3 regions of the Mesorhizobium sp. M1428 genome follow, and region 1 is predicted to be linked to each of the others. Evidence: predicted binding sites of a transcription regulator. Region 1 holds the regulator's gene; each other region holds the start of a gene.

Region 1 (10,186 bases):
ACAAAGGCCGCAGCCGCTCCTTCTTAACCCCGGCTGGACGACGTTACCGGAGCGACATGAAACTGTCATGCGACTGTAATAATCGGGGGCTATTGGCCTCAGCGGGCGCCGGAGGTATGGCGCCGAGAGACCATATTCCGACAAGGAGCAGGCCACATGAGACATTTCATCCGCTCGGCGGCCGTTGCGATTGCAATGGCTGCGGCGACGACCACCCTCACCCTGTCCGCCGCGCTCGCCGCGGACATCTCCGGCGCCGGCGCCACCTTCCCCTACCCGATCTATGCGAAGTGGGCCGACACCTACAAGAAAGACACCGGCGTTGGCCTTAACTACCAGTCGATCGGTTCCGGCGGCGGCATCAAGCAGATCAAGGCCAAGACCGTTACCTTCGGCGCTTCGGATGCGCCGCTGAAAGGCGAAGAGCTTGAAGCGTCCGGACTGGCTCAGTTCCCGATGGTGATGGGTGGCATCGTTCCCGTCGTCAATCTCGAAGGCATCAAGCCTGGCGAGTTGGTTCTCGACGGCCCGACGCTGGCCGACATCTTCCTCGGCAAGATCACGAGCTGGGATGACGCAGCGATCAAGAAGCTCAATCCAGACGTCAAGCTGCCTTCGCAGGCGATCGCGGTCGTTCACCGTTCCGATGGTTCGGGCACGACGTTCAACTTCACCTATTACCTCGGCGACGTCAGCGCGGACTGGAAAGAAAAGGTCGGCGTCGACAAGGCCGTGGAATGGCCCGTTGGCATCGGCGCCAAGGGCAATGAGGGCGTTGCCAACAACGTCTCCCAGACTGGCGGCGCGATCGGCTATGTCGAATACGCCTATGCCAAGCAGAACAAGCTCACCCACACCGACATGATCAACAAGGACGGCAAGAAGGTCGAGCCTGCCGCGGCGGCGTTTTCGGCGGCAGCGGCCAATGCCGACTGGAGCTCGCAGCCGGGCTATGGGGTGATCCTCGCCAACGAGCCGGGCGCCGAGTCCTGGCCGATGACGGCGGCGACGTGGATCCTCCTGTACAAGAAGCCGGACGACGCCGCGACCACCGGCGAGGCGCTCAAATTCTTCGCCTGGGCGTATGACAAGGGCGACGAGATGGCGGGCGAGCTGGACTACGTTCCGATGCCCGACAAGGTGGTCGAGAGCGTCAAGGCGATGTGGGCCAAGGAAGTCGTCGGCAGCGACGGCAAGCCGCTCTACTCGGCTATGTAATCTCCTCCAGGGAGGGCGTCGACGGCGCCCTCCCTGTTGCCTTTAATCGCGAGGACCCAATGACCATCGCTTCCGATGCCATGCCATCATCCGCAGCAGCCCGGGCCAGGGAAGCTACGGTGCGGCGCTTCGCGCTCACAGATGCCATATTCCGCGGTCTCACCCGCGCTTCCGCAATTCTTGTGCTGGTCATCCTCGGCGGTGTCGCGATCTCGCTGTTTGCCGGCTCATGGCAGGCGCTGTCCTCCTTCGGTTTTTCTTTCCTGACGACTGAGAGCTGGAATCCGGTCACGGAAAAATTTGGCGCACTGGCGCCGATCTACGGCACCCTGGTAACGGCGGCCATCGCCATCCTGATCGCGGTCCCGATCGGCATCGGCATTGCAATCTTTCTCACCGAGCTCTGCCCGCGCCCGCTCAGGCGCCCGATCGGCATAGCGGTCGAGCTATTGGCCGGCATTCCCTCGATCATCTACGGCATCTGGGGCCTGTTCGTGTTCGCGCCGTTCCTGCAGACGACGATACAGCCCTTCATAATCAACATCTTCCACGGCGTGCCGGGACTATCCAGCCTTTTCGCCGGCCCTCCTTACGGCATCGGCCTTCTGACCTCGGCGCTGATCCTCGCCATCATGGTGCTGCCCTTCATCACCTCGATCACCAAGGACGTCTTCGATACGGTGCCGGCGGTGCTGAAGGAATCGGCCTACGGCATCGGCTGCACGACATGGGAAGTGACCCGGCGCGTGGTCATTCCCTATACCCGCATCGGCATCATGGGCGGCGTCATGCTTGGCCTCGGCCGGGCGCTCGGCGAGACCATGGCGGTGACCTTCGTCATCGGCAACGCCCACCGCATCAGCGCCTCTCTGTTCGCGCCGGGCACGACCATCTCGGCCACCATCGCCAATGAATTCACCGAAGCCGACGGCGATCTCTACACCTCCTCGCTGGTTTCGCTCGGCCTGATCCTGTTCGTCATCACCTTCCTGATCCTTGCCGCCGCCCGCTATATGCTGATGCGGATCGACGCCCGTACGGGAGCCTGACCGATGTCGACATCCTCATCGCTCCACAGCCGCCGCAAAGCCAGGAATTCGGTGATGATGGCGCTTTGCGTCGTCGCCGCCGGCATCGGGCTTGCCTGGCTGGCGCTCATCCTCGGCGCGCTGGTCTATAAGGGCACGGCCGGGCTTTCGCTTGCGGTCTTCACCGAGATGACGCCACCACCGGGCGAGGCCGGCGGCCTGCTCAATGCCATTGCGGGAAGCCTGCTGATGACGATCATCGCTGTTGTCGTCGGCACGCCGATCGGCGTGCTGGCGGGAACCTACATGGCCGAATATGGACGTTTCTCGCGCATCACCACCGTCGTCCGCTTCATCAACGACATCCTGTTGTCGGCGCCGTCGATCATCATCGGCTTGTTCGTCTATGAGTTGATGGTGCGGCCAATGGGGCATTTCTCGGCCATTGCCGGCGCCGTTGCGCTTGCCATCCTGGTCATTCCGGTGGTCGTGCGCACCACCGAAGACATGCTCAACCTGGTGCCGAACGCATTACGTGAAGCCGGTGCCGCGATCGGCGCGCCGCGCTGGGTGGTGATCCGTTCGGTCGCCTACCGCGCCGCATTATCCGGCATCGTCACCGGCATATTGCTGGCGATAGCGCGCATTTCCGGCGAGACGGCGCCGCTGCTCTTCACCGCGCTCAACAACCAGTTCTGGAGCAGCAATATCAACGCGCCGATGGCCAGCCTGCCGGTGACCATCTTCCAGTTCGCTCTCAGCCCTTACGAGGAATGGCAGCAACTGGCGTGGACCGGCGCACTCATAATCACCCTGACGGTTCTGGGCTTGAGCATCCTCGCCCGCAGCCTTACCGGACGCAGAGAGGACAGATGACACAGATGTTGTCCCCGGACATGACGATGACCGAAACGGTCGCCGAGAAGACGAAGATCGAGGTCAAGAACCTCAACTTCTACTACGGCCAGAGCAAGGCGCTAAAGGACATCAGCCTGTCGCTGCCCGAGCGCAGCGTCACGGCCTTCATTGGGCCTTCGGGCTGCGGGAAATCGACGCTGCTGCGTGTGTTCAACCGCATCTATGAGCTCTACCCGAAACAGACAGCCGAGGGCCAGGTGCTGCTCGACGGCAAAAACATTCTCGACCGGTCGCAGGATCTCAACCTCCTCAGGACCAAGATCGGCATGGTGTTCCAGAAGCCGACGCCGTTCCCGATGTCGATCTACGAGAACATCGCCTTCGGCGTCAGGCTCTACGAAAACCTCGGCAAGTCCGAGATGGACGGCCGCGTCGAACAGGCGTTGAAGCGCGCCGCGCTGTGGAGCGAGGTCAAGGACAAACTCAACGCCAGCGGCTTGAGCCTGTCCGGCGGCCAGCAGCAGCGGCTCTGTATCGCCCGCACCGTGGCCGTGAAGCCGGAAGTCATTCTGCTCGACGAACCGGCGTCCGCACTCGACCCATTGTCGACCGCCAAGATCGAGGAACTGATCGACGAATTGCAAGCCGACTACACGATCGTCATCGTCACCCACAACATGCAGCAGGCGGCGCGCGTGTCGCGCCAGACCGCCTTCATGTATCTGGGTGAACTGGTCGAGTTCGACCGGACCGAGAAGATCTTCACGTCGCCCCGCGAGAAGCGCACGCAGGATTATATCACCGGCCGCTTCGGCTGAGCCGTTCCGATCATGCATATGAGGACAGGACCATGGGCGAACACACAGTCGCTTCTTTCGACGAGGATCTCGAGCAGATCAGCAAGCTGATCCGCGACATGGCCGACCTCGCCGGTTCGATGGTCGGCGGGGCGACCAAGGCCCTGTTGAATTCCGACAACGTGTTGGCGCAACGCGTCGTTTCCGACGACGCCATCATGGATGCGCGTCAACGCGAACTGGACGACCGCGCCATCACCCTGATCGCCAAACGCCAGCCGATGGCCCACGATCTTCGCCATGTGGTCGGAGCGATCCGCATGGCCGGCGACCTCGAACGCATCGGCGACCTTGCCAAGAATATCGCCAAGCGTGTGAGTGCGGTCGGCCTCAGCGTCACGCCGCGCGACTTGTCGCATTCCATCGACGCGATGGCGCAGCTGGTGCTCATCCAGGTGCAGGGCGTCATCGAGGAGTATGCTGCAGGCGATGCGGCCGCGTTGGCCAAGCTGCGTGCCGCCGACGAGCGCATTGACGTCAAATACACGTCCGTGTTCCGCGAGCTATTGACCTACATGATGGAAGATCCGCGCAACATCACCGCTTGCACGCACCTGCTGTTCTGCGCCAAGAATCTGGAGCGGATCGGCGACCATGTCACCAACATCGCCGAAAATGCGTATTATGTGCTGACCGGCGAGCAATTGCCGGTCAATCGTCCGAAGCAGGACGAAACGACAATGTCCGCGCCGGTGACATGATGGGGGTGCCCAGCTGATGATCGCACCACGAGTAATGGTGGTGGAGGACGAGGAGCCGTTGGGTGTGCTGCTCCGCTACAATCTCGAATCCGAAGGCTACCAGGTCGAGGTGGTGACACGCGGCGACGAAGCCGAGATCCGTTTGCAGGAGAATGTGCCCGACCTTCTGGTGCTCGACTGGATGATACCAGCGGTTTCCGGCATCGAGCTCTGCCGCCGGTTGCGGGTGCGCCCCGAAACCGAGCGGCTGCCGATCATCATGCTGACCGCGCGCGGCGAGGAGAGCGACCGGGTGCGCGGTCTTTCGACCGGCGCCGACGACTATCTGGTCAAACCGTTTTCTACACCGGAATTCATGGCCAGGGTCAAGGCGCTGCTGCGCCGCGCCAAGCCGGAAGTGCTGTCCAGCGTGCTGAAGGTCGGCGACATCGTGCTCGATCGCGAATCGCACAGGGTCTATCGCAAGAAGAGCGAGATCAGGCTCGGACCGACCGAATTCCGGCTGCTGGAGTTTATGATGCGGCATCCGGGCCGCGTCTTCTCGCGCAGCCAGTTGCTCGATAATGTCTGGGGCGAGACGATCTACATCGACGAACGCACAGTGGACGTCCATGTCGGCCGGCTGCGCAAAGCCGTCAATAACGGCCGCATGCCGGATGTCATCCGCACCATCCGCGGTGCCGGTTATGCGATCAGGGAAGATTGATCCGCCTGGTCAGGCGACGTTCTTTCGGACGCCGGGCCTCATTTGCGCGCCCGGCGCGAAAATCTCCTGGTCGACGAAGCTTAACGCCCGCATCGCGCAGCCTTCGCGGATCAGCGGCAATTCGTTCGGCTCAGTGTCGAAAGAGATCGAGCCGGAATGCTGGCCGCCGGCGGTCTGTGCGATTGCCTTGCGCAAGGCCGGCTCGATCAGATCGAAGGCGGCGGCACTGGCGCCGACCATCGCGACCGGTGCCGGATCGATCAGCGCGAACAGCGAGCCGAGACCGAAACCCAGCGCTTCGCCGGCCTTGCAGTAGGCCTCGCGTTCCGGCCCATCTTTCTCGCGCGCCCGGGCCGCCAGGGCGCGCATGTCGGCGTCGCTGACGTCGGCGACCGGTTCGCTGTCTTCGCTCATCTGCCTGGCGTTGCGCCAGATGGCGTAGTTGCCGGCATAGGCCTCGATGCAGCCGCGTCGTCCGCAACGGCAGAGCGCGCCGCCTGGACGATGGATCATGTGGCCAAACTCGCCGCCCGAGGAATGCGTGCCGGTGAACAGCTCGCCCTTCAACACTAGCCCCATGCCGATGCCATGCGAAAGCAGGATGGCGATGAAGTCGTCGCGATAGCGGTCCGGCTTGCGCCAGCGCAGAGCCACCGCCATCATATTGCAGTCGTTCTCCACCGTTGCCGGGATGCCGAATTCGTCCTCCAGCATGTCGGCAAAGGCAATGTCGGTCTGCGGCGTGATCGGCGACCACAGCATGGCGCGTGCAGGGGAGTCGGTAATGCCCTGGATAGCTAGGGCGATGCGGGCGACACTGCGGACGTCAAGGTCTGGATCCTCAAGTCGGCGCCGGACGATGGCCATGCATTCGCGGATCAGTTCGTCGCGCGGCATGGTCAGCGTGTCCAGCCGGCGCTGTTCCTCGGCGACCACCTGTCCCGCATAGTCGATAATGGCGGCCGACAGGAAATTCAGCGACAACACCACGGTCAACACCGCCGCAGCTTCCGGGTTGAGGGCGAGGCCGACCTGCGGACGACCGCGTTTCAACGAAACGGGCTCGCTTGCCTTGCTCTCGGCGAGGATGCCTTCCCGTATCAGGTCGGAGGAGATCGCCGATATGGTCGAATGGCTGAGGCCGGTGGTTGCTGCGATCTCAGTACGCGATGGCTGGCCGGCCCGGCGCACCGCCGAGATCACCATCGCCCGGTTGCGCCGGCGCAAATCGTCATGGCGGATTCCGACCGACATCGTTTTGCTTTCCTCCCGGTTGCCGCGGCCGCTCATGAACCGGAAGCCGTCGGTAATGTCCGACAAACAGTGTCGGATGCAGGCAAATAGTGTCAGATGCGGGTGGCGCTGTCATCGTTTATTCCGACGCTCGAAAAAACTCGCAAAGTCATCAAAATCCATCAGAATCGATGTTGACAGCAGCCGGAGATCGGGCCAGTATTTTTTCGAGGCTCGAAAAAATTAGAGCTTCTAAGCTGGTCTTTGAGCCAATTGGTCACGCCGTACGCGGCGCAGGGAGGATATGATGAAGAAATTCACGACCGCCATTCTGGCGGGTGTCGCCATGACGCTGGCGCTGGCGTCGGTGGCGCAGGCTAAAGACAAGGTCATCGGCGTTTCCTGGTCGAACTTCCAGGAAGAGCGCTGGAAGACCGACGAGGCCGCAATGAAGGCGGCCATCGAGGCCGCCGGCGACAAGTATATTTCCGCCGACGCGCAGTCCAACCCCGGCAAGCAGCTCACCGACGTCGAGAGCCTGATCTCGCAGGGCGCCAACGCACTGATCATCCTTGCGCAGGACGCCTCGGCCATCGGGCCGGCCGTGCAGAAGGCGCTGGACGAAGGTATTCCGGTTGTCGGCTACGACCGGCTGATCGAGAACAAGGACGTCTTTTACCTGACCTTTGACAACAAGGAAGTCGGCCGCATGCAGGCCCGCGAAGTGTTCAAGGTGAAGCCGGAAGGCAACTACGTCTTCATCAAGGGCTCGGGTGCCGATCCGAATGCCGATTTCCTGTTTGCCGGTTCGATGGAAGTGCTGAAGGACGCTATCGACAGCGGCAAGATCAAGAATGTCGGCGAGGCCTATACCGACGGCTGGCTGCCGGCCAACGCCCAGAAAAACATGGAACAGTTCCTGACGGCGAACGACAACAAGGTCGATGCAGTGGTCGCGGCCAATGACGGTACTGCCGGCGGCGTCGTCGCAGCATTGACGGCGCAAGGGTTGGCTGGATCTGTTCCGGTCTCGGGCCAGGACGGCGACCACGCCGCGCTGAACCGCATCGCGCTCGGCACACAGACTGTGTCGGTGTGGAAGGATGCGCGCGAGCTCGGCAAGAACGCCGCCGAGATCGCCTCGCAACTGGCCGACGGCAAGCAGATGACCGACATTGCCGGCGTGAAGGATTTCACCACGCCCGGCGGCAATACCGTCAAGTCGCTGTTCCTGACCCCGGTCGCCATCACCAAGGATAACCTCAACGTCGTCATCGACGCCGGCTGGATCAAGAAAGAAGAGGTCTGCGCCGGCGTGGCGGCGGGCACTGTTGCAGTCTGCAACTGAGCCGACGTTTCCGAGACGTCCGAACGCCGCGGCCGCTCGCCGCGGCGTTTTTTCAACAAGAGTTGTTTTTCCGCTTCCGGCGGATAACTTCTAGGCCGCTTCCGGCATCCGCGGCAGACGGCAACCCGGCGGGAGAAACATGATGACCGACACGACTTCCAACACGCCGGTCGACAGCACGGCAGACCGGGCGCGTGAATCCGAGCTCGGCATCGTTGCCCGATTTCTCAAGGCAACCGAACTCGACACGCGCATGCTCGGCATGGTCGGCGCGCTGCTGGTCATCTGGGTCGGGATCCACATACTCTCGGGTGGGCTTTTCCTCACGCCGCGCAATCTCTGGAACTTGTCGGTGCAGACCTCCTCGGTCGCGATCATGGCGACCGGCATGGTGCTGGTCATCGTGATGCGCAACATCGATCTTTCGGTCGGCTCCGTCGAAGGCGTGATCGGCATGGTGATGGGCGTGGCGCAGGCCGAATTCCTCATCCGCGTCATGGAGTTCCAGCTTGGAAATCCCTGGATATGGATCATCGCGCTGGCTGCCGGCGTGGCGCTCGGCCTCCTGATCGGCGCGTTCCAGGGCTTTATCATCGCCTATCTCGAGGTTCCGGCCTTCATCGTGACGCTGGGCGGCCTGCTGGTCTGGCGCGGCATGGCATGGTTGATGACGAGCGGGCGCACCGTCGCGCCGCTCGACGCCACCTTCCAGCTCATGGGCGGCGGGCCGCGTGGCTCGATCGGCGCAACCGCAAGCTGGATCGTCGGCATTCTCGCCTGTGTGGGCGTCGCCTTCATGCTGCTCAACGGCCGGTCGCAGCGCAAGCGGTTCAAATTTCCGCTGCGCCCCGTCTGGGCGGAGACCCTGCTCGGTGTTGTCGCCTGTGCCGCCATCCTCGGCGCTGTCTGGATCGCCAATTCCTATCCCTGGCCGATCGGCATCGTTCGCCAGTACGCCCAGCGGAACGGCATCACCCTCCCCGAAGGCGGGCTGTTCATCGCCCATGGCATCGCCATACCGGTGCTGATCGCTGTCGCAGTCGGCATCGTCATGACCTTCATCACCAAACGCACCCGTTTCGGCCGCTATGTCTTTGCCATTGGCGGCAACCCGGAAGCGGCGGAACTCGCCGGCATCAACACGCGCTGGGTGACCATGAAGGTGTTCATGATCATGGGCGTGCTGGCCGCGATCAGCGCGGCGATTGCTTCGGCCCGCCTCAATGCGTCGACCAATGCGCTGGGGACCCTGGACGAACTCCTGGTCATCGCGGCGGCGGTGATCGGCGGCACGTCGCTCGCCGGCGGCTCCGGCACAGTGCTCGGCGCCATGCTCGGCGCGCTTTTGATGCAGTCGCTGCAATCCGGCATGGTGCTGCTCGGCATCGATTCGCCGCTGCAGAGCATTGTTGTCGGCGCCGTGCTGGTGGTCGCGGTGTGGCTCGATACCGTCTATCGCAAACGGGTCTGAGCATGATCCCGCAAGGTGGAAACCGGTTGTCGGACAAGATCATGCTCAAGCAGGATCTATAGGGAGGAAGAACAAGCATGGCAGACAAGACCGCTCCCACGCCGCTGATCGACATGCGCAACATCTCCATCGCCTTCGGCGGCATTCGCGCCGTCGACGATGCCTCGGTCGATCTTTTCCCGGGCGAAGTGATGGCTTTGCTCGGTCACAACGGTGCCGGCAAGTCGACGTTGATAAAAATCCTGTCCGGCGCCTACAAGCGCGATGCGGGCCAGATTTTCGTCAACGGCGAGGAGGCTTCGATCTCCAATCCCCGCGACGCCAAGAAGTACGGCATCGAGACGATCTACCAGACGCTGGCGCTGGCCGACAACGTCGATGCGGCCGCCAACCTGTTTCTCGGCCGCGAGCTGATGACCGGCTGGGGTACGCTCGATGACGTCGCCATGGAGGCCGAGGCGCGCAAGGTGATGGGCAGGCTCAATCCGCGTTTCCAACGCTTCAAGGAGCCGGTCGTAAAGCTTTCAGGCGGCCAGCGGCAGTCGGTTGCGATCGCCCGCGCCATCCTGTTCAACGCCCGCATCCTGATCATGGACGAGCCGACGGCGGCACTCGGGCCGCAGGAGACGGCGCAGGTCGGCGAACTGGTCAGGCAGCTCAAGGCCGACGGCATCGGCATTTTCCTGATCAGCCATGATATTCACGACGTGTTCGAGCTTGCCGACCGCGTCTGCGTCATGAAGAACGGTCGGGTTGTCGGCACGGC
Region 2 (10,186 bases), on a different contig from region 1:
GAACGGCGTGCCGACGCTGGCGGCGATGTCTGATATCGCCACGTCCTCGGCATGCAGCGCGCCGTCGCGGTAGTCGAAATGGTTCACGAGATTGGTCCGAAAAATCAGAGCAGCGGGTCGAGGATGAATTTCTTGTCCTCGACAGGTTTTTCCGGCTCCGGCGGCAAAGGTTGCTTGGCCTTCTCGGCGTCCTTGCGGGCCTGCACGGCTGCCGCGTAGGGCGTATCGAGCGCAGCCTTCCTGCCGCAAGCCGCAACGGTGGCCATTGCTGCCACCAGCGCCAGCGTCACCAAAATCCTGCTTCCGGTCATCGTGCCATCCGTCCGAAACTGTTGCCCGCAGCCGCTTCTAGCCGAGTTTTGCGGCCATTGCACCCCGCGTTCTACGCCTTGGCGAGCCGCTTTTTCCAGTAGCGGATCTGCCTGCGCACCTCGGACGGCGCGGTGCCGCCGAAGCTTGTGCGGCTCTTCACAGAATTCTGCACGGCGAGAACCGAAAACACGTCGGCGCTGATACCGGGGTGAATGGACTGCAGGTCCTCCAGCGAAAGCCTGTCGAGCCCGACCTTCCTGTCCTCGGCCAGCGCCACCGCCCGGCCAGTGATATGGTGCGCCTCGCGGAACGGCAGGCCGAGCGTGCGCACCAGCCAATCGGCGAGGTCGGTCGCAGTCGAATAGCCGGCGCCGGCCGCCTTTTTCATCGCGGCAGTGTTCACCGTCATGTCGCGCATCATGCCAGTCATCGCCGCCAGCATCAGGTCGAGTGTCTCTGCCGCATCGAAGACGGATTCCTTGTCTTCCTGCATGTCCTTGCCATAGGTCAGCGGCATGCCCTTCATCACCGTCAGCAGACCGACCAGATGGCCGGTGACGCGGCCAGTCTTGCCGCGAACCAGTTCGGCAGCGTCGGGGTTCTTCTTCTGCGGCATGATCGAGGAACCTGTCGAGAAACTATCCGACAGCCTGACGAAGCCGAATTGCGGCGTCGACCAGATGATGATCTCTTCGGCCAGCCGCGACAGATGCGTCGCGCAGATCGCCGCCAGGCCCAGGAACTCGAGCGCGAAATCGCGGTCCGAAACGCTGTCGAGCGAATTGCGCATCGGCTCGCGGAAGCCAAGCGCCTTCGCCGTCTGGTGCCGGTCGATGGGAAAGCTGGTGCCGGCAAGGGCGGCAGCGCCGAGTGGGCTTTCATCCATCCGCTCGATCGCGTCGCGTACGCGAGACAGGTCGCGCGCAAACATCTCGACATAGGCCATGCAGTGGTGGCCGAAGGTCACCGGCTGCGCTGCCTGCATGTGGGTGAAGCCCGGCATGACCGTTGCCGCATGCTCCTCGGCCCGATCCAGGAACGCCGTGATCAGTCCCTTCAGCGCCTCGGCGACGCGAAAGCACTCGTCCTTGACCCACAGCCTGAGGTCGACCGCCACTTGGTCGTTGCGCGAGCGGGCGGTATGCAGGCGGCCGGCGGCGGGGCCGATCAGATCGGCCAGACGAGCCTCGACATTCATGTGGATGTCTTCCAGCCTGGTCGAGAACTCGAATGTGCCGGCCTCGATCTCTGCCAGGATCGTGTTCAGTCCGTGAGCGATTTTTTCTTGATCGGCCGCCGAAATAATGCCCGTTTGCGCCAGCATCTGGCTATGGGCGATCGAGCCGCGAATATCCTGCGCATAGAGTTTGCGGTCGAACGAGATCGACGCGTTGATCGCTTCCATGATTGCGGCCGGACCCGAGGCAAAACGTCCGCCCCACATCTGGTTGCTGGCCTTCTTGTCGTTCATCGCTATAACCCGTGCTCCGGAGCAATTTTTCAAAAATGGCAGACGGCAATAGATTTTTCCCGGCTTTGCGTCTCATCCTCGCCGCTTTGGTTGCGGGCGTGCTGGCCGGCGCGGTCGCGGTATATGTCAGGGAAAGCAGTTCTGGCAACAAGGCGCCCGCGCAAGTGGCCGCCGGCGGCGGCAAGGACGACGTCGCCTGCGCCGCCAAGACCGACCGTGCCAAGAAGATCGCCTCCGCTGCCACCGGCCAGGTTGCCGCGCTTTTGCCGGCGGATCCGCCGCAATCGCTGAAAAGCCTTGCCTTCAACGGCCCGGACGGCAAGCCGACGACGATCGCCGATCATGCCGGCAAGACGGTGCTGCTCAATCTGTGGGCGACATGGTGCGCACCTTGCCGCGCCGAAATGCCGGCGCTCGATGCGCTGCAGAAGGAGATGGGCAGCGATGCGTTTCAGGTTGTTGCCGTCAACGTCGATGCCGGCGACGATGCCAAACCGAAGAAGTTCCTGGAGGACACCGGCGTCAAGTCGCTCGGCTACTATCGCGATGCCACCATGGCGCTGTTCAATGACGTCAAGACACGTGGCCTTGCGCTCGGTCTACCCGTCACCATGCTGATCGATCGGCAAGGCTGCCTGATCGCCCATATGAACGGCCCGGCCGAATGGTCGGGGCCGGATGCCAAGCGTCTGGTCGAGGCGGCGCTTCAGCCAGGATAGGCTCAGACCGTGCGCAGGCGCGGCTTGAGCACGGCAATGCTTGCGCCGCGTCGGCTGGCGGTGCGGATTGCCGGAGCGGCCACGCCCGTCAGTTCGCCGAATGTTTCGATCGGAGCCGGTTTGCCGAGGTAATAGCCTTGCCCGATCTCGCAAGCCTCGGCGTCCAGGAACTGCAATTCACCCGGCGTCTCGATGCCCTCCGCAAGGACTGGCAGGCCGAGACCGCGTCCAAGCCCCAGCACGGCGCGAACGATCGCCGCGAACTGGGCGTTCTTGTCGACCGATTTGATGAACGACCCGTCGATCTTGATCTTGTCGAAGGGAAAGGCGCTAAGGTTGGACAGAGAAGAGTAGCCGGTGCCAAAATCGTCCATCGCCACATGCACGCCAAGCGCCTTGACCTGCCTCAAGGTTGCGAGCGCGCGCGGCATGTCCTTCACCAGGGCCGTTTCGGTGATCTCCAGTTCGAGCCTGCCGGGGGCCAGGCCGGATCTCGACAATGCGTCGTGCACCTTGCGGCTGAAGTTCGGATTGTGAAGTTGCACGGCGGAGACGTTGACGGCGACCATTAGCGGGTTTGTCCAGCGAGCAGCATCGTTACAGGCCGTCGTCAGCACCCAGTCGCCGATCTGGGCGATTGCGCCACTGTCCTCTGCCACGGGGATGAAAACGGCCGGAGAAATGTCACCCCGCTCCGGATGCTGCCAACGGACCAGGGCTTCGAAGCCGATCATCCTGCCGCCGCGGATCTCCTTCTGCGGCTGATAGACGAGGTGGAACTCCTTGCGGGCGATCGCCTGGCGCAGTTCATGCTCCATCACGCGCTTGTCGCGGGCCGCGGTGCCCATGGCTATCTCGAAAAACCGATAGGTGTCCCGGCCTTCGGTCTTGGCGCGATGGAGTGCCGTATCGGCATGGCTGATCAGTCCGGCCTGGTCTTCGGCATCCAGCGGAAAGAAGGCGATGCCGATGCTGGCCGAGACGAGGCCGGAGCCGACCGAAACCCTGTTTTCCTCGCGGATCGCCGCCAGCAAGTCCTCGGCTATCCTGCCTGCGGCCAGGGGGTCGGGGAGGTTCGGAGCTATGATGGCAAATTCATCGCCGCCGAGACGTGCGAGCATCTGTCCGTGGCGCGGGATGCCGGAAATGCAGTGCGCCAGCTTCTGCAGCATGGCATCGCCGGCGCCGTAGCCATAGAGGTCGTTGACCTGTTTGAACCGGTCGAGGTCAAGCAGCAGGAGCGCCAGATATCCGTCCTTGCCGCCACGATCCATCGATGCGAATTCTGCTTCCAGCCGGGAAGAAAAGCTCCGCCGATTGGCAAGCCCGGTAAGTGGATCGAAATGCGCGAGGCGGAGGATCTCTTCTTCCGCCTTCTTGCGCTCACGGATGTCGCGGACGGCAAGCACCGTATGAGGCCTGCCGCAGTAGGTGATCTTCCTGGCGATCAGCTCGACAGGAATTCTCGCGCCGTCGCTGCCCCTTAATTTCGCTTCCTGCGCCTGTTCGCCGAAGCCGGATATATCGGCTGCGCTCCGTCCGTCGAAAAGCTCGCCGAGTTGCATCGTGTTGAGGGTGGCTGTCGCTGTTCCGGTCAGCTTAGCCATACTGTCATTGGCGCTGACGATGCGGGTGCCATCGCAAACGATCAGACCTTCCACCGCGGCATTCGCGAGATCGTGCATGCGATCGGCCTCGAGCTTCTGGCGGCGAAAGCGCAGGTCGATCCACAGGGCGGTGCCCGACAGCACAAGGATTATCAGGCTGGCGACCGCTGCAGCAAAGGCCTGGGAAACGGGATCGATTGAATGTGCCGATATTTCAATCGCGGAATCCGGAATGATCGACACCGCGGCCATCGCGATGAAATGCAGGCTGCAGATCGCCAGCGTCAAAAGCGCGGCGCCGCCGAGAGTGGCGAGCGCTGACGGGCGGCGCAAGACTACAAGAAGCGCCAGTGCCGCAAGGGTCACGCCGGCCAGAAGCGATATCGCGACAAGGAGCAGGTTCCATACGACCCGGCCTTCGACCTCGAAAGCGGCCATGCCGATGTAGTGCATCGTCGCGATGGCGCCGCCCAGGATGGCGCCACCGACGAGGAAATGGTCGATGCCGCGGCGCAAAGTGGCGACCCACATCCCAAGCGCGGTCAGGATGACGGCGGCGGCAAGCGAAAAGGCGGATAATGCCGGATTGTATGCGTTAGGTATTCCCGGCGTAAACGCGGTCATGGCGATGAAATGCGTCGCCCATATGCCGAACCCGGTCGAGGCCGCGGCGATCATCAGCCAGGCAAGCCGGTTTCGCTCGGTCGATCGGCCGACATGCTTAAGGAGATTAACCGCTGAGAAGCAAGAAATTCCACAGACGAGTGCGGCAAGCGCAACCAGTCTCGGATCGTGCTGACTTACAATACAATTATAGACCGTCAGCATCCTGGTTCACTCGGTCTGCCAAATCTAACAGGGGAGGTGCGACTGATTAGCTCTTGGAGATTTTAACGAATGGTTAACCCGCGGGCCATGAGGCGGGTCTTCGGGGGAAAACCGACGCCGCTGCGCCGAAAAGGCGGTGATGTAGTTTCTGACGCCGCGTTCGGTAGCGAGTGCACTTTAGTAAAGAATGATGTTCATTGATCCGCAACAAAACCGTTGTCCGATTGTCATCAGCGCCACATATTGGCTTTGCGGAAGTGCCCCTTTCGCCAATGACAAACGGGAGATGAAACATGAAGTTCTTCGGCTTCGCGGCCGGTATTGCCGCCACCTTGACCCTGCTTTCCACCACATCCGCCTTCGCCGTCACGCAGATCAGTTGGTGGCACGCCATGACCGGCGCCAACGCCGAGGTCGTTGACAAGATCTCCAAGGATTTCAACGCCAGCCAGAGCGACTATGAGCTCGTTCCGGTGTTCAAGGGCACCTATCCAGAGACGCTGAATGCGGGCATCGCTGCATTCCGCGCCGGCCAAGCGCCCGATATCCTCCAGGTGTTCGATGTCGGCACCGGCGTGATGATGGCGGCCGAGGGTGCGATTAAGCCGGTGGCCGATGTGATGACCGGTGCCGGGATGACCTTCGACAAGAGCCAGTATCTGCCCGGCATCGTCGGCTATTATTCGAAGCCGGACGGCACCATGCTGTCGTTCCCCTACAACTCTTCCTCACCGATCCTCTACTACAACAAGGACATCTTCCAGAAGGCAGGCCTCGACGTGAAAAATCCGCCCAAGACCTGGAACGAGGTGTGGGAAGCTGCCAAGAAGATTAAGACGAGCGGCGCCGCCTCTTGCGGTTATACCTCGACCTGGCTGACCTGGATCCACTTGGAGAATTTCGCGGCGTGGAATGACGTGCCTTGGGCCAGCCAACAGAATGGCCTGGCCGGCGGTGATGTCGAACTCAAGATCAATGCGCCGATTTTCGTCAACCACTTCCAGGCGCTCGCTGACCTGGCCAAGGACGGCACGTTCAAATATGGCGGACGCACCTCCGAAGCCAAGCAGATATTCCTCGCCGGCGAATGCGGCATCTTCACCGAATCGTCGGGCGGCCTCGGCGATATCGTCAAGTCCGGCATGAACTATGGCATCGGCCAGCTTCCTTACGACAGTGACGCCAAGGGGGCCCCGCAGAACACGACGCCGGGCGGTGCCAGCCTGTGGGTGTTCGGCAACAAGTCGGACGAGGAATACAAGGGCGTTGCCGCCTTCTTTGCCTATCTGTCCAAGACCGATGTGCAGGAATATCTGCACCAGAAGTCGGGATACCTGCCTGTGACGCTCGCCGCATATGAGGCGACCAAGAAATCAGGCTTCTATGACAAGAACCCCGGCCGCGAGACACCCATCCTGCAGATGATCGGAAAGTCGCCGACCGACAATTCGAAGGGCGTGCGCCTGCCGAATCTGCCGCAGGTGCGCGATATCCAGAACGAGGAGCTGGAGAAGATGCTGGCCGGCCAGCAAACCGCCCAGCAGGCGCTCGACAATGCGGTCGCGCGCGGCAACGCCGCGATCAAGGAAGCCCTGGACAACTAACGAGACCATCACGGTTAAAGCGCGTCGCGTTTGAATGGCCACATGCTACGCGCTTTAAGCTCTTGTTCTTATGAATGTCGTTATCCCAAAACCGCTGCGCACTTTTGGGCGACATGCATTAGTCGGTTGGAATATCGCCCGCGCGAGCGCGCGTGGGCGATGCCTGGATAGCGAGGGAAATCAGCCTGTCTGCACGCATCGTCTTTCCCAACAAGATCCTGCCCTACCTGCTGGTGGCACCACAACTCGCCATCACCCTGGTTTTCTTCTACTGGCCGGCCGGTCAGGCGCTTTACCAGTCGATGCTCAGGCAAGACCCGTTCGGGCTGAAGAGCAGGTTCGTCTGGTTTGCCAATTTCCGGAAGGTGCTGGCCGATCCGGCCTACCTCAACTCGATCAAGGTCACAGTGGTGTTCTCGCTTGCAACCGCGATCGTTGCCATGGTTGCGGCCCTGTTGCTGGCGGTCATGGCCGAGAAGGCCGTGCGCGGCAAAGGCCTCTACCGCACACTATTGATATGGCCTTACGCCGTGGCGCCGGCGATTGCCGGCATGCTTTGGCTTTTCCTGTTCAATCCCTCGATCGGCTCGTTGGCCTATTTGCTGAGAAGCCTCGGCATCGCATGGGACCCACTGCTCAACGGCAACCACGCCATGATCCTGCTGGTGTCGGCTGCTGCCTGGAAGCAGATCAGCTACAATTTCCTGTTCTTCGTCGCCGGCCTGCAGGCGGTGCCGAAAACGCTGATCGAAGCGGCGGCCATGGACGGCGCCGGCGAAACCAAGCGCTTCTGGACCATCGTCTTCCCGCTGCTTGCGCCGACAACCTTTTTCCTGCTGGTCGTCAACACCGTCTATGCCCTGTTCGACACGTTCGGCATCGTTCATGCCGTCACCGGCGGCGGGCCGGGCAAGACGACCGAGACGCTGGTCTACAAGGTCTACAATGACGGCTTCGTCAATCTGATCCTGGGCGATTCGGCGGCGCAGTCGGTCATCCTGATGGCCATCGTCATCGCGCTCACAGCGATCCAGTTCCGCTATGTGGAACGCAAAGTCCATTACGGCTAGGGCAGCGATGATCGGCCAGTCCCCGCTCCGCACCTTCATCGCCCATGCCGTGCTCATCCTCGGCATATTGATCGTGGCTTTTCCGATCTACTACACCTTCGTGGCCTCGACGCACACGCTGCAAACGATCCTCAAGCCGCCGCTGCCGCTGTTGCCCGGCGGCCAGCTATTGAACAATTACAGCGAGGCGCTGTTCGGCGGCATCGGTCGTATCGGCGGTGTTAGCGTCGGCAGGCTGCTCCTCAACACCACCATCATGGCGCTCGGCGTCGCGGTCGGAAAGATCTTCATTTCGATCCTGTCAGCCTACGCGATCGTGTTCTTCCGCTTTCCGCTGCGCATGACCTTCTTCTGGCTGATCTTCATCACCTTGATGCTTCCAGTCGAGGTGCGCATCCTGCCGACCTACAAGGTGATGGTCGATCTCGGCATGATCGACACCTATGCCGGCCTGATCATCCCGCTGATCGCCTCGGCCACCGCAACGCTGCTGTTTCGCCAGTTCTTCATGACCATACCGGGTGAATTGGTCGAGGCGGCGCGTGTCGACGGTGCCGGGCCATGGCGCTTCTTTTTCGATATTCTGGTGCCCCTGTCGCGGACAAACATCGCCGCGCTGTTCGTGATCCTCTTCATCTATGGCTGGACGCAGTATCTTTGGCCGCTGCTCGTCACCAACAGCAACGACATGAACACCATCGTCATCGCGCTGAGAAAGATGGTTTCCTTTGCCGATGCCGACACCCAATGGCACCTGGTGATGGTCACGGCAATGCTGGCCATCGTGCCGCCGATCCTCGTCGTGGTGCTGATGCAACGCTGGTTCGTGCGCGGCCTGGTCGAATCCGAAAAGTGAGAAGCTAATGGCGGCCGTCGATCTGAAGGACGTGAAAAAGGTCTATCCCAGCGGTGTCGAGGCAGTGAAGGGCGTCTCCATCGCCATTCCCGACAAGGAGCTTTGCGTGCTGGTCGGCCCATCCGGCTGCGGCAAGTCCACGCTGCTGAGGATGATCGCCGGGCTGGAGACGATTTCTGCCGGTACAGTCGCCATCGACGGCAAGGTGGTCAACGCCATTGGCCCGACCGAACGCGACATCGCCATGGTGTTCCAGAATTACGCGCTCTACCCGCATATGAAGGTCTACGACAACATGGCCTATGGCCTGCGCAACCGCGGCACGCCGAAGGACGAGATCGACAGCAGGGTACGCTCGACAGCCAAGGTGCTGGAGCTTTCGGCGCTTCTCGATCGGCGCCCGCGCGAGCTTTCCGGCGGTCAGCGCCAGCGTGTCGCCATGGGCCGCGCCATCGTGCGCAACCCGAAGGTCTTCCTGTTCGACGAACCGCTGTCCAACCTCGATGCGAAATTGCGCGGGCAGATGCGCATCGAGATCAAGAATCTGCAGCGCTCGCTTGGCGTCACCTCGGTTTATGTCACGCACGACCAGCTTGAGGCGATGACGCTGGCCGACATCCTCGTGGTCATGAACGCCGGACTGGTCGAGCAGACCGGCGCGCCGCTTGATGTGTACGAGAAGCCGGCCTCGACCTTCGTCGCTTCGTTCATAGGTGCACCGCCGATGAATCTGCTGGCGCTCACAGGGGCCTTCCCAAGCTTGGTATTGGCGGACGGTACTGTGATTGGCTTGGCGCCTCGACAGGGCAAGGCGGTGACACTCGGCTTTCGTCCGGAGGACGCCGATATCACCTTCGCGGCAGAGGCGCCGGCCGGCGCGCTCGGGCTGCCGGCGACAGTGGAAGCGGTCGAACCGGTGGGTGCCGAAAGCTTTCTCCATTGCGTGGCAGCCGGCAGCCGCATCGTGGTGCGCGTCTCAGGCCGCGCCAGCGCCAAGCCAGGCGACCAATTGCGCGTCGTGGCCAGGTCCGAAAAGCTGCATTGGTTCGATCAGGCCGGCAAACGGGTCGATTGAGACTGGTCTTTCATCTGCCGAGCGGTGCTATGCGTGTCCAAAACCGTTCAGGCAAACACATGCGCCTTGCCCGACACGGTCAGCCGGACGATCTCGCCGATCGCCGGCGCGTCCATGCCCGGCTTGCGCAGGATCAACGGCGTGTTGCCGATGGCGGCGGCGTCAGGCGGATCGGGGCTGTTCAACAGACGCACCGCGATGGTGCACATCGAGCCGGCGAACTCCGATTCGGTCACCTCGCCGAACAGCATGTCCGGCGTGCCGGACATGCCTTCACGCGATGTGCGTTTCAGCAACACCTGCTCCGGCCGCAGCATGATGCGGGCGACGTCGCGCCGCTCCGGGCTGTCGACGGCGATGCGGCCAAGCGGCGAGATGGCGAAGCCATCGGCGATCCTTGCCGGCAGGACGATGGCGTCGCCGAGGAACTCGGCGACCATCCTGTCCTTCGGCTTGAAATAGAGCTCGCGCGGCGTGCCGACCTGCGAGAAGTTGCCGTCGCGCATCACCGCGACCTGGCTGGCGAATGACAGCGCCTCGGCCTGGTCGTGGGTGACCAGAATGGTGGTGATGCCGGCTGTTTCGAGGAGCTCGGCCACGGCCTTGCGCATCGAGGCGCGCAGGCCGGTGTCGAGCGCCGAGAA
Region 3 (10,186 bases), on a different contig from region 1:
CAGGTCTTCGAAAATCTGTTGGAAAACGCCTGCAAATACGGTCAGTCGGGCGGACGCGTCGTGGTGTCGATCACGCGCAGCGACAGCGATCCCGAGCCGGGCATCGACGTCACCATCAGGGATTTCGGCCCCGGTATCCCCGAAGAGCACATCCCGCGCATCACCGAGCGCTTCTACCGCGTCGACGTCGAGAACAGCCGGAGCCAAAAGGGCACCGGCCTTGGCCTGTCCATCGTCAAGCATATCCTGACCCGCCACAACGCCAGGCTCTCCATCAGGTCGGAGGTCGGCAAGGGTGCGGCGTTCACGGTCCATTTGCCGGCTCGCTGACGCGGTACTATCTCTAGCACATAATGGGCCGTTTCTTTTTTCTGTCATCCGGCTAGCGTATCAGCGGGGATTCGAGGGAACGACTCAACCAGAAAATCCCGGGAAGGCATTTCGTCCATGCAGTCCGTGCATATAGTCAGCGCCTATGACGAGGAGCTGAAATATCTGTCGAAGCGCATCGCGGCGATGGGCGGGCATGCCGAGCGCATGGTCGAGCAGGCAGTCGCGGCGCTGGTCAATGCGGATCCGGGGCTTGCCCAGAAAGTCATTCGAGACGACCTGGTTCTGGATGAGGGACAGCGCGAGATCGACGACAAGGCGATCATCATAATCGCCAAGCGCCAGCCGATGGCGACGGATCTGCGCGAGATCGTCGGCGCGATCCGCATCTCGGCGGACCTCGAACGGGTAGGCGACCTCGGCAAGAACGTCGCCAAGCGGGTGGTTGCCGTTGCAGACGGGCGCCAGCCGAACAGTCTGTTCCGCGGCCTCGAGGCTTTGGCCAATCTGGCACTGACCCAGCTCAAGGAAGTACTCGACGTCTACGCATCGCGGTCGGTGGAAAAAATCGGTTTCGTGCGCGACCGCGACGACCAGATCGATGCCATGTACACCTCGCTGTTTCGCGAATTGCTGACCTACATGATGGAAGACCCACGCAACATCACGCCCTGCACACATCTCCTGTTTTGCGCCAAGAACATCGAGCGCATCGGCGACCATGCCACCAACATCGCCGAGACGATCTACTATGTCGTCACCGGTGATCAGATGCCGGCCGATCGTCCGAAGGGCGACAAGACGGACAAGATTGTTCTTCCGGCAACCCAACCAGCGAAGTGAGTTCTCTCCGCACTGGTGCGAATTTCGGATTCGCCACCTGAGAGACAATTGCGCTAAGCTCTCGACACGCCGACTTCTCAGTTCCGCGATGAAGGCCCCGCCTTCAGGAGGCTGCGATGGAATATGTCCGCGAGTTTGCTCCCGCGCCGCCGATGTCGGGCATCATCGCTTGCGGCGTCTATACGGCTGGGCGGCGCATCGCCGACATTCCGATCGAGGAAGCCGGCGAATGGGCCGGGAAGCCGGGCCACGTGGTCTGGATCGGACTGCTGGAGCCCGACCGCAATTTGTTGCTGCGCGTCCAGGCGCAATTCCATCTGCATGAGTTGGCGATCGAGGACGCCGAGCATCCGCACCAGCGACCGAAGATCGAGCAATATGGGGATGCCCTGTTCATCGTTGCCCGCACGGCGCAGCTGATCGACAGCCGTGTCACCTTCGGCGAGACGCATCTGTTCGTCGGCGCCGGCTATATCGTCAGCGTCAGGCATGGCCCGTCGACCTCCTACGCAGCCGTTCGCCAGCACTGGGAAAGCTGCCCGCATTCCCTTGCCAAGGGCGAGGATTTCGTCCTCTACGCCATTCTCGATTTCATCGTCGACAACTACATGCCGGTGCTCGAGCAGATCGAAAACGAGGTCGAGGCGATCGAGGACAAGGTTCTGCTGAAACCGATGACCGGCTCCGATATCGAACGGCTTTATATGCTGCGCCGCGATCTCTTGCGCCTGCGTAATGCGGCCCTGCCGCTGGTGGAGGTCTGCCGGCGGCTCACCAGCGCCGATCTGCCGCAAATCCACACAGCCATGCACCCACTGTTTCGCGACGTCACCGACCACATCCGCACTGTCCAGGAAAAGATCGACAGCCTGCGTGAGGTTCTCGCCTTCGCCTTCGAGGCCAGCCTTCTGGTCGGTCAAAGCCAGGAGACGGCGATCTCCAAGAAGCTTGCCTCATGGGCCGCCATCCTGGCGGTGCCCACGGCGTTCGCCGGCATTTACGGCATGAATTTCAGCGACATGCCGGAACTGAGGATGGAATATGGCTACCCGGCCGTCCTGGCGGCGATTGCCCTGATCTGCACGTTTCTTTACTGGCGGTTTCGCAAGAATGGGTGGCTATGAAGCGTAGGGCAGTAGGATATCGCTTCTGACCACGCTTCTCTGCAATTCACCACATACTGCCGTACTGCCCTATTCCCCTACTCCCCTAACTATCTGCTCCGCCGCCGCTCCGATGCCGGCTGAAACGCCACGCGGGCGTGGTACTTGCAGTAGGGCCCGGTTTCGGCGGCGTCGTTGCCGCAGAAATGGAAGTCTTCCGAAAGCGGATCGCCATTCGGCCATTTGCAGGTGCGCTCGTTCAGCTCGACGAGTTGCAGATGCCGCGAGATCGGCACGACGACGTTCTCGACCGGGCGAATATAGTGGCGCGCCACCGGTTCGGCATCGAACTGTGCCTTGAGCGCGGTCGCACCGATCGACATCGACGTGGTGGCATGGCGCGTGGCGCTTGCTGCCCGGGACACCGATTTCTGGATCGTCGATCCCTGTGCCGTCTTCTTCTGGCGTGCCGGTGAGGCGGTCGTGCGTCCGCGACCGGACAGTTTCAGCCGGTGCACTTTGCCGATGACCGCATTGCGGCTGACCCCGCCAAGCTGTGCGGCGATCTGGCTGGCGCTGAGGCCCTCTGACCACAATTTTCTGAGAAGTTCGACTCGCTCGTCAGTCCAGTTCATGAGACCGCGCTCCTGCTGAAACGTGCGGCAATCGGAATCCATTCCCGACCCGGCTTCTGCCGGGCAGACACCACATATATCGGGTGATTAGGTCCGCCGCACGAAATCTAGTTATTTCTCTACTACAATTACCTTATGCGCTGACTCGGTGACAAGAGTCCCAACGCCAACACGAATCGGTTTTTTCGGTTTTCCCCAACTTGCCCGGTCGCTTATGAGCCGGCGTTGTGCTGGAGGGCTTGCCGCACGTCCTTACGCGACCTTTTCGTTGACTTCACGGCCGAAAAACACGATAAGCCACAAGGGCCGCCGCTTTGGCGGCTTTTTGATTTTCCGGTTCCGGAGACGCATATAATGAGCGGTTCGGCGCTTTTCGAGACCTTTGTTCGCGCACCCCTGGCTTTCGACCACGGTGAAGGCACCTGGCTGGTCACTGATAAGGGCGAGCGATATCTCGATTTCGCCGGCGGGATCGCCGTGAATTCATTGGGCTACAGCCATCCGCATCTGGTCGCGGCCCTCACCGAGCAGGCCGCCAAGCTCTGGCATGTCTCCAATCTGTACGAGATTCCGGGACAGAGCCGGCTCGGCGAGCGGCTGGCCGACGCCAGCTTCGCCGACAAGGTGTTCTTCACCAATTCCGGCGCAGAGGCGCTCGAATGCGCCATCAAGACGGCGCGGCGCTACCACTTCGTCAAGGGCCATCCCGAGCGCTACCGCACAATCACCTTCGAAGGCGCTTTCCACGGCCGCACCCTGGCCACCATCGCCGCCGGCGGCCAGTACAAATACCTGGAAGGTTTCGGCCCCAAGGTCGACGGCTTCGACCAGGTCGGTTTCGACGATATCGATGCGGCCGAAAAGGCGATCACGCCTGAGACCGCGGCGATCCTGATCGAGCCGGTGCAGGGCGAGGGCGGCATCAGGCAAGTGCCGACGCAATCGCTGAAGCGCCTCAGGCAGCTCTGCGATCAGCACGGGCTGCTCCTGATTTTCGACGAGGTCCAGTGCGGCGTCGGCCGCACCGGAAAGCTGTTCGCGCATGAGTGGGCGGGTGTAACCCCCGACCTCATGGCGGTGGCCAAGGGCATCGGCGGCGGCTTCCCGATGGGTGCCTGCCTCGCCACCGACGAGGCAGCGGTCGGCATGACCGCCGGCGTGCACGGCACCACCTTCGGCGGCAATCCGCTGGCGATGGCGGTCGGCAACGCCGTGCTCGACGTGGTGCTGGAGGACGGCTTTCTCGAGGACGTCCAGCGCAAGGCACTGCTGTTGAAGCAGGGGCTTGCAGGCGTCGCCGACGAATTTCCGGATGTTATCGAAAGCATCAGGGGCACCGGCCTGATGCTCGGGCTTAAATGCGCGATGCCCAACACCAAAGTCACGGTGGCACTGCGTGACCAGCATCTCTTGACGGTTCCGGCCGGCGACAACGTTATCCGCCTGCTGCCGCCTCTCACCGTCACCGACGCCGAGATCCACGAAGCGCTCGAGCGCATTCGTGCCGGCGCCAAGAGCCTGGCGGATGCCATCGTCGCTGCCGCAGCGAAGTAATCCTGGAATTCCTGATGTCCCTTCGCCATTTCACCGATCTTTCCGCCGTTTCCGAAGGCGATCTGCGTTTCATGCTCGACGACGCAGCTGTGCGAAAGGCAAGGCTCAAGGCCGGCGAACGCAGCAAGCCGCTCGAAGGCAAGGTGCTGGCGATGATCTTCGACAAGCCGTCGACGCGGACGCGCGTGTCGTTCGACGTCGGCATGCGGCAGTTGGGTGGCGAGACGATCATGCTGACCGGCACCGAGATGCAGCTTGGCCGCTCGGAGACCATTGCCGACACGGCCAAGGTGCTGTCACGCTATGTCGATGCCATCATGATCCGCACCACCTCGCATGACCGGCTGCTGGAACTGACGGAAAACGCTACGGTTCCCGTCATCAACGGGCTGACCGACGAGACCCATCCCTGCCAGCTGATGGCCGACATCATGACCTTCGAAGAGCACCGTGGTCCGGTGGCCGGCAAGACGATCGCCTGGACCGGCGACGGCAACAACGTGCTGCATTCGCTGCTGGAGGCATCTGCGCGCTTCCGCTTCAAGCTGAACATCGCCGTGCCCGAGGGCAGCGAACCGGCCCAGAAGCATGTCGACTGGTCGAAAGCCAATGGCGGCAAGCTGAAATTCACCCGTTCGCCCGAGGAGGCCGTTCACGAGGCCGATTGCATCGTCACCGACTGCTGGGTGTCGATGGGCCAGGAGCACCGTGCCCGCGGCCACAATGTCTTCCTACCCTACCAGGTCAATGCGGCACTGATGGCGAAAGCCAAGCCTGACGCGCTGTTCATGCACTGTCTGCCGGCGCATCGCGGTGAGGAGGTTACCGACGAGGTCATCGACGGACCGCATTCTGTGGTGTTCGATGAGGCGGAGAACCGGCTCCATGCCCAGAAGGCGGTCTTGGCCTGGTGCCTGGGCGCTTGATAAGGGCCGCCTTGATCCGGGCTGGCCTGATCTGCGCCGCGTTGATCCGGGCCGCCTTGATCCGGGAGTGGGTGGTGCCTATCTCAGGCGCATCACGCAAATCGAGCGCGTCTCGTCGCATGCGCCCCGGAGGGCGGCATCGCCGCGCCCCGGAGCTTTGTCATGTTGGAAACTCATCAATTGGCTGAACATAAACCCAAGCTCGGCGAATTCGGCTACGCCGGCGACGACCATGTCGTGCCGTTCGAGGTCGGCCCGCTCGACGTGCGCGGCCGCACCGTCCAGCTCGGGCCGATGCTCGACGCTATTCTCAGCCGCCACGACTATCCCGAGCCGGTCGCCCGCCTCCTGGCCGAAGCCTGTGTGCTGACGGTATTGCTCGGAACTTCGCTGAAGTTCGAGGGCAAGTTCATTCTGCAGACCCGCACCGACGGGCCGGTCGACATGCTGGTCGCGGATTTCTCCACGCCGCACGCGCTGCGCGCTTATGCCCGCTTCGATGCCGACCGGCTGCAGGCTTTGACTTCTGCCGGCGAGACGTCACCGCAGACGCTGCTCGGCAGCGGCGTCCTGGCGCTGACCATCGACCAGGGCGCCCACACGCAACGCTACCAGGGCATCGTCCAGCTCGACGGCGTCACGCTGGAAGATGCCGCACGCACCTATTTCCGCCAGTCGGAGCAGATTCCGACCGACCTCCGGCTTTCGGTTGCCAAGCTTCTGACGCCCGGCGTCGGCGGTGCCCGCGAGCAATGGCGGGCCGGTGGCTTGCTGGCACAATTCCTGCCGCAGTCGGCGGAGCGCATGCGCGTCCCCGACTTTCCCGGTGGCGACGGCGATCCGCGTGAGGAAATCCACGACCCGGCCGACAATTCCTGGCAGGAGCTGCTGGCGCTGCTTGGTACTATTGAACCGACCGAGCTGATCGATCCGACGATCGGCGCCGAACGGCTGCTTTACCGGCTTTTCCACGAGCATGGCGTCCGCGTCTTCGGCGGGGTGCCGGTCGCCGACCAGTGCTCATGCTCGAGGGAGAAGATCCAGGGCATCCTCGAAGGCTTTTCCGCCGAGGAGATCAGGGACAGCACCGAGGATGGCAGCATTCACGTGGCCTGCGAATTCTGTTCGAAACAATATGACTTCGATCCGGCGGAATTTGCAGCGGCTCAATAACGAGCATCAGTGCGGCTGCCTTCGCAGAACTTGGATTTCCTCGCCCCCGCAAGGCGGGGAGAGGAATCCAAGTGAACGTCAATTGACGGTGCGCCGCGTGCCCGGCAAATCGAGCGAGAAGGCGGGGATGGCGACGTCGAAGGTCTCACCCCGTTTGTTGCGCATTGTGTAGTGCCCGACCATGATGCCGGACGGGGTCGAGAGCGGGCATCCAGACGTATACTGATAGCTGTCGCCGGGGTTGAGTCCAGGTTGCTCGCCGACGACCCCGGGGCCGCGCACTTCCTCGACCTTGCCGGTGCCGTCGGTAATGTGCCAGTAGCGCGACAGAAGCTGCACGAAGTCGTCCGACTGATTGTCGATGGTCACCTGGTAGCCCCAGACATAGCGGTTTTGTGGCGGGTCGGAGTGATCCTCCAGATAGAACGGCCTGACCTGCACTTCGATGTTGCGGGTGACGGCGCTGTACATAAACTGCTCCAAAGCAATGTAGATGGAACTTTCGATGCTCAGCGCAGTTTGGTCAACGATGCGCGGCATCTTCTTGCCCGATCTCAAGCGCAGGTGCCGAAAAACAATGTCATTTGAGTGACACATGACAATGATGGTGTGCAGGCTTGTGCCGGGCGACTCAGCGTTTTGTCGATTTGTTGAAAACGGCCGTCATGCGGCCAGCATTTCTGGAGTGACCAGATCTCGATGGAACCGACATTCGCAGCCGCTCTCCTTTCCATAGCCCTCCTTCTTTCAAATCTCGCCAGCATCCTGTTAGCCTTGCTGAAGCTAAAGCGACCAGCCAGGATTGCACCGCCCGCGGCCAACGCGCCGCCGGTATCGATCGTCATCCCGGCGCGCGGCGTCGAGCCGTTTGCCGAAGAGACGCTGGAGCGCGCCTTCTCCCTCGACTGGCCGCGCTACGAACTCATCTTCTGCGTCGCCCATGCCGACGACCCGGTGGTCGAGCCGATCACCGCCGCAATGGCGCGCTTTCCAGCTATTCGCGCCCGCCTTTTAGTCGGTGACGACCGCATCAGCGGCAATCCGAAACTCAATAATTGTGTGAAGGGTTGGGAGGCGGCGCATTATCGCTGGGTCATCCTTGCCGATTCCAACGTGCTTATGCCGAGCGATTACGTCCAGCACCTGATGGCGGCGTGGCGGCACGACACCGGCCTCGTCTGCTCGACGCCGATCGGCTCGCGGCCGGACGGCTTCTGGGGGGAGGTAGAATGCGCCTTTCTCAACACGCTGCAGGCGCGCTGGCAGTACGCTGGAGCGGCGCTCGGCCTCGGCTTCGCCCAGGGCAAGAGCATGTTGTGGAACAAGCCCATGCTCGACGCCAATGGTGGCATCCGCGCGCTTGCTGCCGAGATCGCCGAGGACGCCGCCGCGACCAAGCTGGTCAACCGGCTCGGACTGCGGGTCAATCTTGTCGCCTCGCCCTTCGAACAGCCGCTCGGCCGGCGCACGCTTGGCGAGATCTGGTCGCGGCAGGCGCGCTGGGCGCGGCTGCGCCGCGTCACCTTTGCACTGTTCTTTGCCCCCGAAATCCTGATCGGCGCGGCACCGCCGCTGGTGCTTGCGCTGGTTGCCGCGGCTGACGCCGGCGTCAGCCTGCCGGCCACCGCCACCGCCGTGCTGGTCGCGGCCTACCTGCCGGAATGCGCCTTGGCCTCGGCCAAGGGATGGCACCTGTCGCTGCGCACGATCCCGGCGATGATGGCGCGAGACCTGATGCTTCCCGCCATTTGGGCGCGCGGATGGCTGAGCGGCGCCGTCGATTGGCGAGGCAATGTGATGACTATCCAGAGCAAGGCCGTCGCGGAGCTGGAACAGACCCCGTCCGGCGCCTGATCGGCGCGTCCCCGCTCGCCTCTGTTCGTCCAGCCCTTATCCGGCAACTCTCAGCGCCTGCTGGATGTCTTCGAGCAGATCGTCGGCGTCCTCAAGGCCGACTGACAGCCTGAGCGTGCCCGGTCCGATGCCGAGCTCGGCGCGGGCCTCATCGGTCAAGTTCTTGTGCGTCGTCGTCGCCGGATGGGTGATCAGGCTCTTGGCGTCGCCGAGATTGTTGGAAATGAGCACGATTTCGAGTGCGTTCTGGAAGGCAAAGGCCGCCTGCTTGCCGCCCTTCACATCCAGGCAGATCAGCGTCGAGCCGCCCGACATCTGCTTCTTGACCACGGCCGCTTGCGGGTGGTCGGCGCGACCGGGATAGATGACGCGGGCGATTTGCGGGCGCTCGGCGAGGAAATCCGCGATGCGGCCGGCACTTTCCGTCTGCTGGCGTACGCGCAGCGGCAGCGTCTCCAGGCCTTTCAGCAGCGTCCAGGCATTGAAGGGCGAGAGGCTGGGGCCGGTGTGGCGGAAATAGTCATGCAGGTTCTCGTCGATCCACTTCTTGTCCGACAGAACGATGCCGCCAAGGCAGCGCCCTTGGCCATCAATATGCTTGGTCGCGGAGTAGACGACGATGTGGGCGCCGAGCTGCAGGGGTTTCTGCTGCAAGGGCGTGGCGAAGACATTGTCGACGATCAGCCTGGCGCCGATCGAATTGGCAAGTGCCGCGACGGCGGCGATGTCGACCACCTCCAGCGTCGGATTGGTCGGGCTTTCCAGGAAGAACAGTTTGGTGTTCGGCTTGACCGCCTTTTGCCAATTGGCGATGTCTGTGCCGTCGACCAGCGTTGCCTCGATGCCGTATTTCGGCGCCAGCGTCTCGATCACCCAGCGGCAGGAGCCGAACAGTGCGCGCGCCGCCACGATATGGTCGCCAGCCTTGGCGCTGCACAGCAATGCTGCCGTCACCGCCGCCATGCCGGATGCAGTGGCGCGCGCGTCCTCGGCTCCTTCCAGTGCGCACATGCGTTTTTCAAACATGTCGACGGTCGGATTGGCATAACGCGAATAGATGAAGCCTGGCTCCTCGCCCTTGAAGCGGGCTTCCGCCGCTTGCGCCGTCTCGTAGACATACCCTTGGGTGAGATACATCGCCTCGGAGGTCTCGCCGAAGCTGGAACGCAGCGTCCCGGCATGCACGAGTGCGGTCTGAGGCTTCCAGTCGCGCTTCTTGGTCATCATTCTATCCAAACACCAAAATTGGTCCAAACAACAAAAAACCGGTCGCGAAAGTCGCAACCGGTCCATATGGCCTTGCGGCCCGACGGTCCTTTAGCGACTTGTTTAACGTGGCTGCAAGCCGACCGGCCAAATCACCACGGGATAACGAGCTTTAGACCCGCGCCACGCTTGCGTCAATTGCCGGCATGATTAAGAGGGTTGTACCAAGCAGGTGCCAAAGGCGTCCATGGTCGGACCTGCGACAGAACAAGACCTCGCCCGGCGTTCGAACGGAGCCAGACCCTTGCGGCAGACAGGCATTCTTCCCGATCAGGATATTTCCGCGCTGTTCCAGACGGGCGCGCTAAAATCGCCGCGCACGCTCGATGCCGATCAGATCCAGCCGGCCAGCCTTGACCTCAGGCTCGGCGACAAGGCTTGGCGGGTGCGTGCTTCCTTCTTGCCCGGCCCGGACCACAGGGTTGTCGACAAGCTCGACCGGCTGAAGCTGCACGAGATCAACCTCGCCGAAGGTGCCGTGCTGGAAACCGGCTGCGTCTAC

What was found. Region 1 encodes PhoB, which activates phosphate uptake and scavenging genes when phosphate is short. Its sites were predicted from a motif close to TGTCATNNANCTGTCAT; they were not measured.
Region 2: ugpB (sn-glycerol-3-phosphate ABC transporter substrate-binding protein UgpB) is a predicted target of PhoB. The motif match lies at 5,152-5,168, and genes of this name have one in related genera.
Region 3: NKG60_RS12470 (ceramide glucosyltransferase) is a predicted target of PhoB. The motif match lies at 7,143-7,159, and genes of this name have one in related genera.

The regions. Positions count from the first base shown of each region.
Region 1 is NZ_JAMYKT010000017.1:49,337-59,522, forward strand. Features, by position in the region: gene pstS (phosphate ABC transporter substrate-binding protein PstS) at 157-1,218, shown strand; gene pstC (phosphate ABC transporter permease subunit PstC) at 1,278-2,267, shown strand; gene pstA (phosphate ABC transporter permease PstA) at 2,271-3,122, shown strand; gene pstB (phosphate ABC transporter ATP-binding protein PstB) at 3,119-3,922, shown strand; gene phoU (phosphate signaling complex protein PhoU) at 3,955-4,662, shown strand; gene phoB (phosphate regulon transcriptional regulator PhoB) at 4,679-5,368, shown strand; gene NKG60_RS22500 (ROK family protein) at 5,378-6,622, opposite strand; gene xylF (D-xylose ABC transporter substrate-binding protein) at 6,909-7,949, shown strand; gene NKG60_RS22510 (sugar ABC transporter permease) at 8,092-9,420, shown strand; gene NKG60_RS22515 (ATP-binding cassette domain-containing protein) at 9,498-10,186, shown strand, end outside.
Region 2 is NZ_JAMYKT010000028.1:33,365-43,550, forward strand. Features, by position in the region: gene lysA (diaminopimelate decarboxylase) at 1-87, opposite strand, end outside; gene NKG60_RS27105 (hypothetical protein) at 105-311, opposite strand; gene argH (argininosuccinate lyase) at 383-1,783, opposite strand; gene tlpA (thiol:disulfide interchange protein TlpA) at 1,819-2,502, shown strand; gene NKG60_RS27120 (EAL domain-containing protein) at 2,505-4,937, opposite strand; gene ugpB (sn-glycerol-3-phosphate ABC transporter substrate-binding protein UgpB) at 5,231-6,541, shown strand; gene ugpA (sn-glycerol-3-phosphate ABC transporter permease UgpA) at 6,727-7,611, shown strand; gene ugpE (sn-glycerol-3-phosphate ABC transporter permease UgpE) at 7,619-8,467, shown strand; gene NKG60_RS27140 (sn-glycerol-3-phosphate import ATP-binding protein UgpC) at 8,475-9,542, shown strand; gene NKG60_RS27145 (ABC transporter ATP-binding protein) at 9,590-10,186, opposite strand, start outside.
Region 3 is NZ_JAMYKT010000007.1:123,647-133,832, forward strand. Features, by position in the region: gene NKG60_RS12430 (sensor histidine kinase) at 1-330, shown strand, start outside; gene phoU (phosphate signaling complex protein PhoU) at 448-1,173, shown strand; gene NKG60_RS12440 (magnesium and cobalt transport protein CorA) at 1,290-2,297, shown strand; gene NKG60_RS12445 (GcrA family cell cycle regulator) at 2,387-2,911, opposite strand; gene NKG60_RS12450 (aspartate aminotransferase family protein) at 3,266-4,465, shown strand; gene argF (ornithine carbamoyltransferase) at 4,480-5,391, shown strand; gene NKG60_RS12460 (Hsp33 family molecular chaperone) at 5,554-6,564, shown strand; gene apaG (Co2+/Mg2+ efflux facilitator ApaG/CorD) at 6,643-7,035, opposite strand; gene NKG60_RS12470 (ceramide glucosyltransferase) at 7,264-8,418, shown strand; gene NKG60_RS12475 (O-succinylhomoserine sulfhydrylase) at 8,455-9,645, opposite strand; SAM riboswitch at 9,716-9,793, opposite strand; gene NKG60_RS12480 (2'-deoxycytidine 5'-triphosphate deaminase) at 9,872-10,186, shown strand, end outside.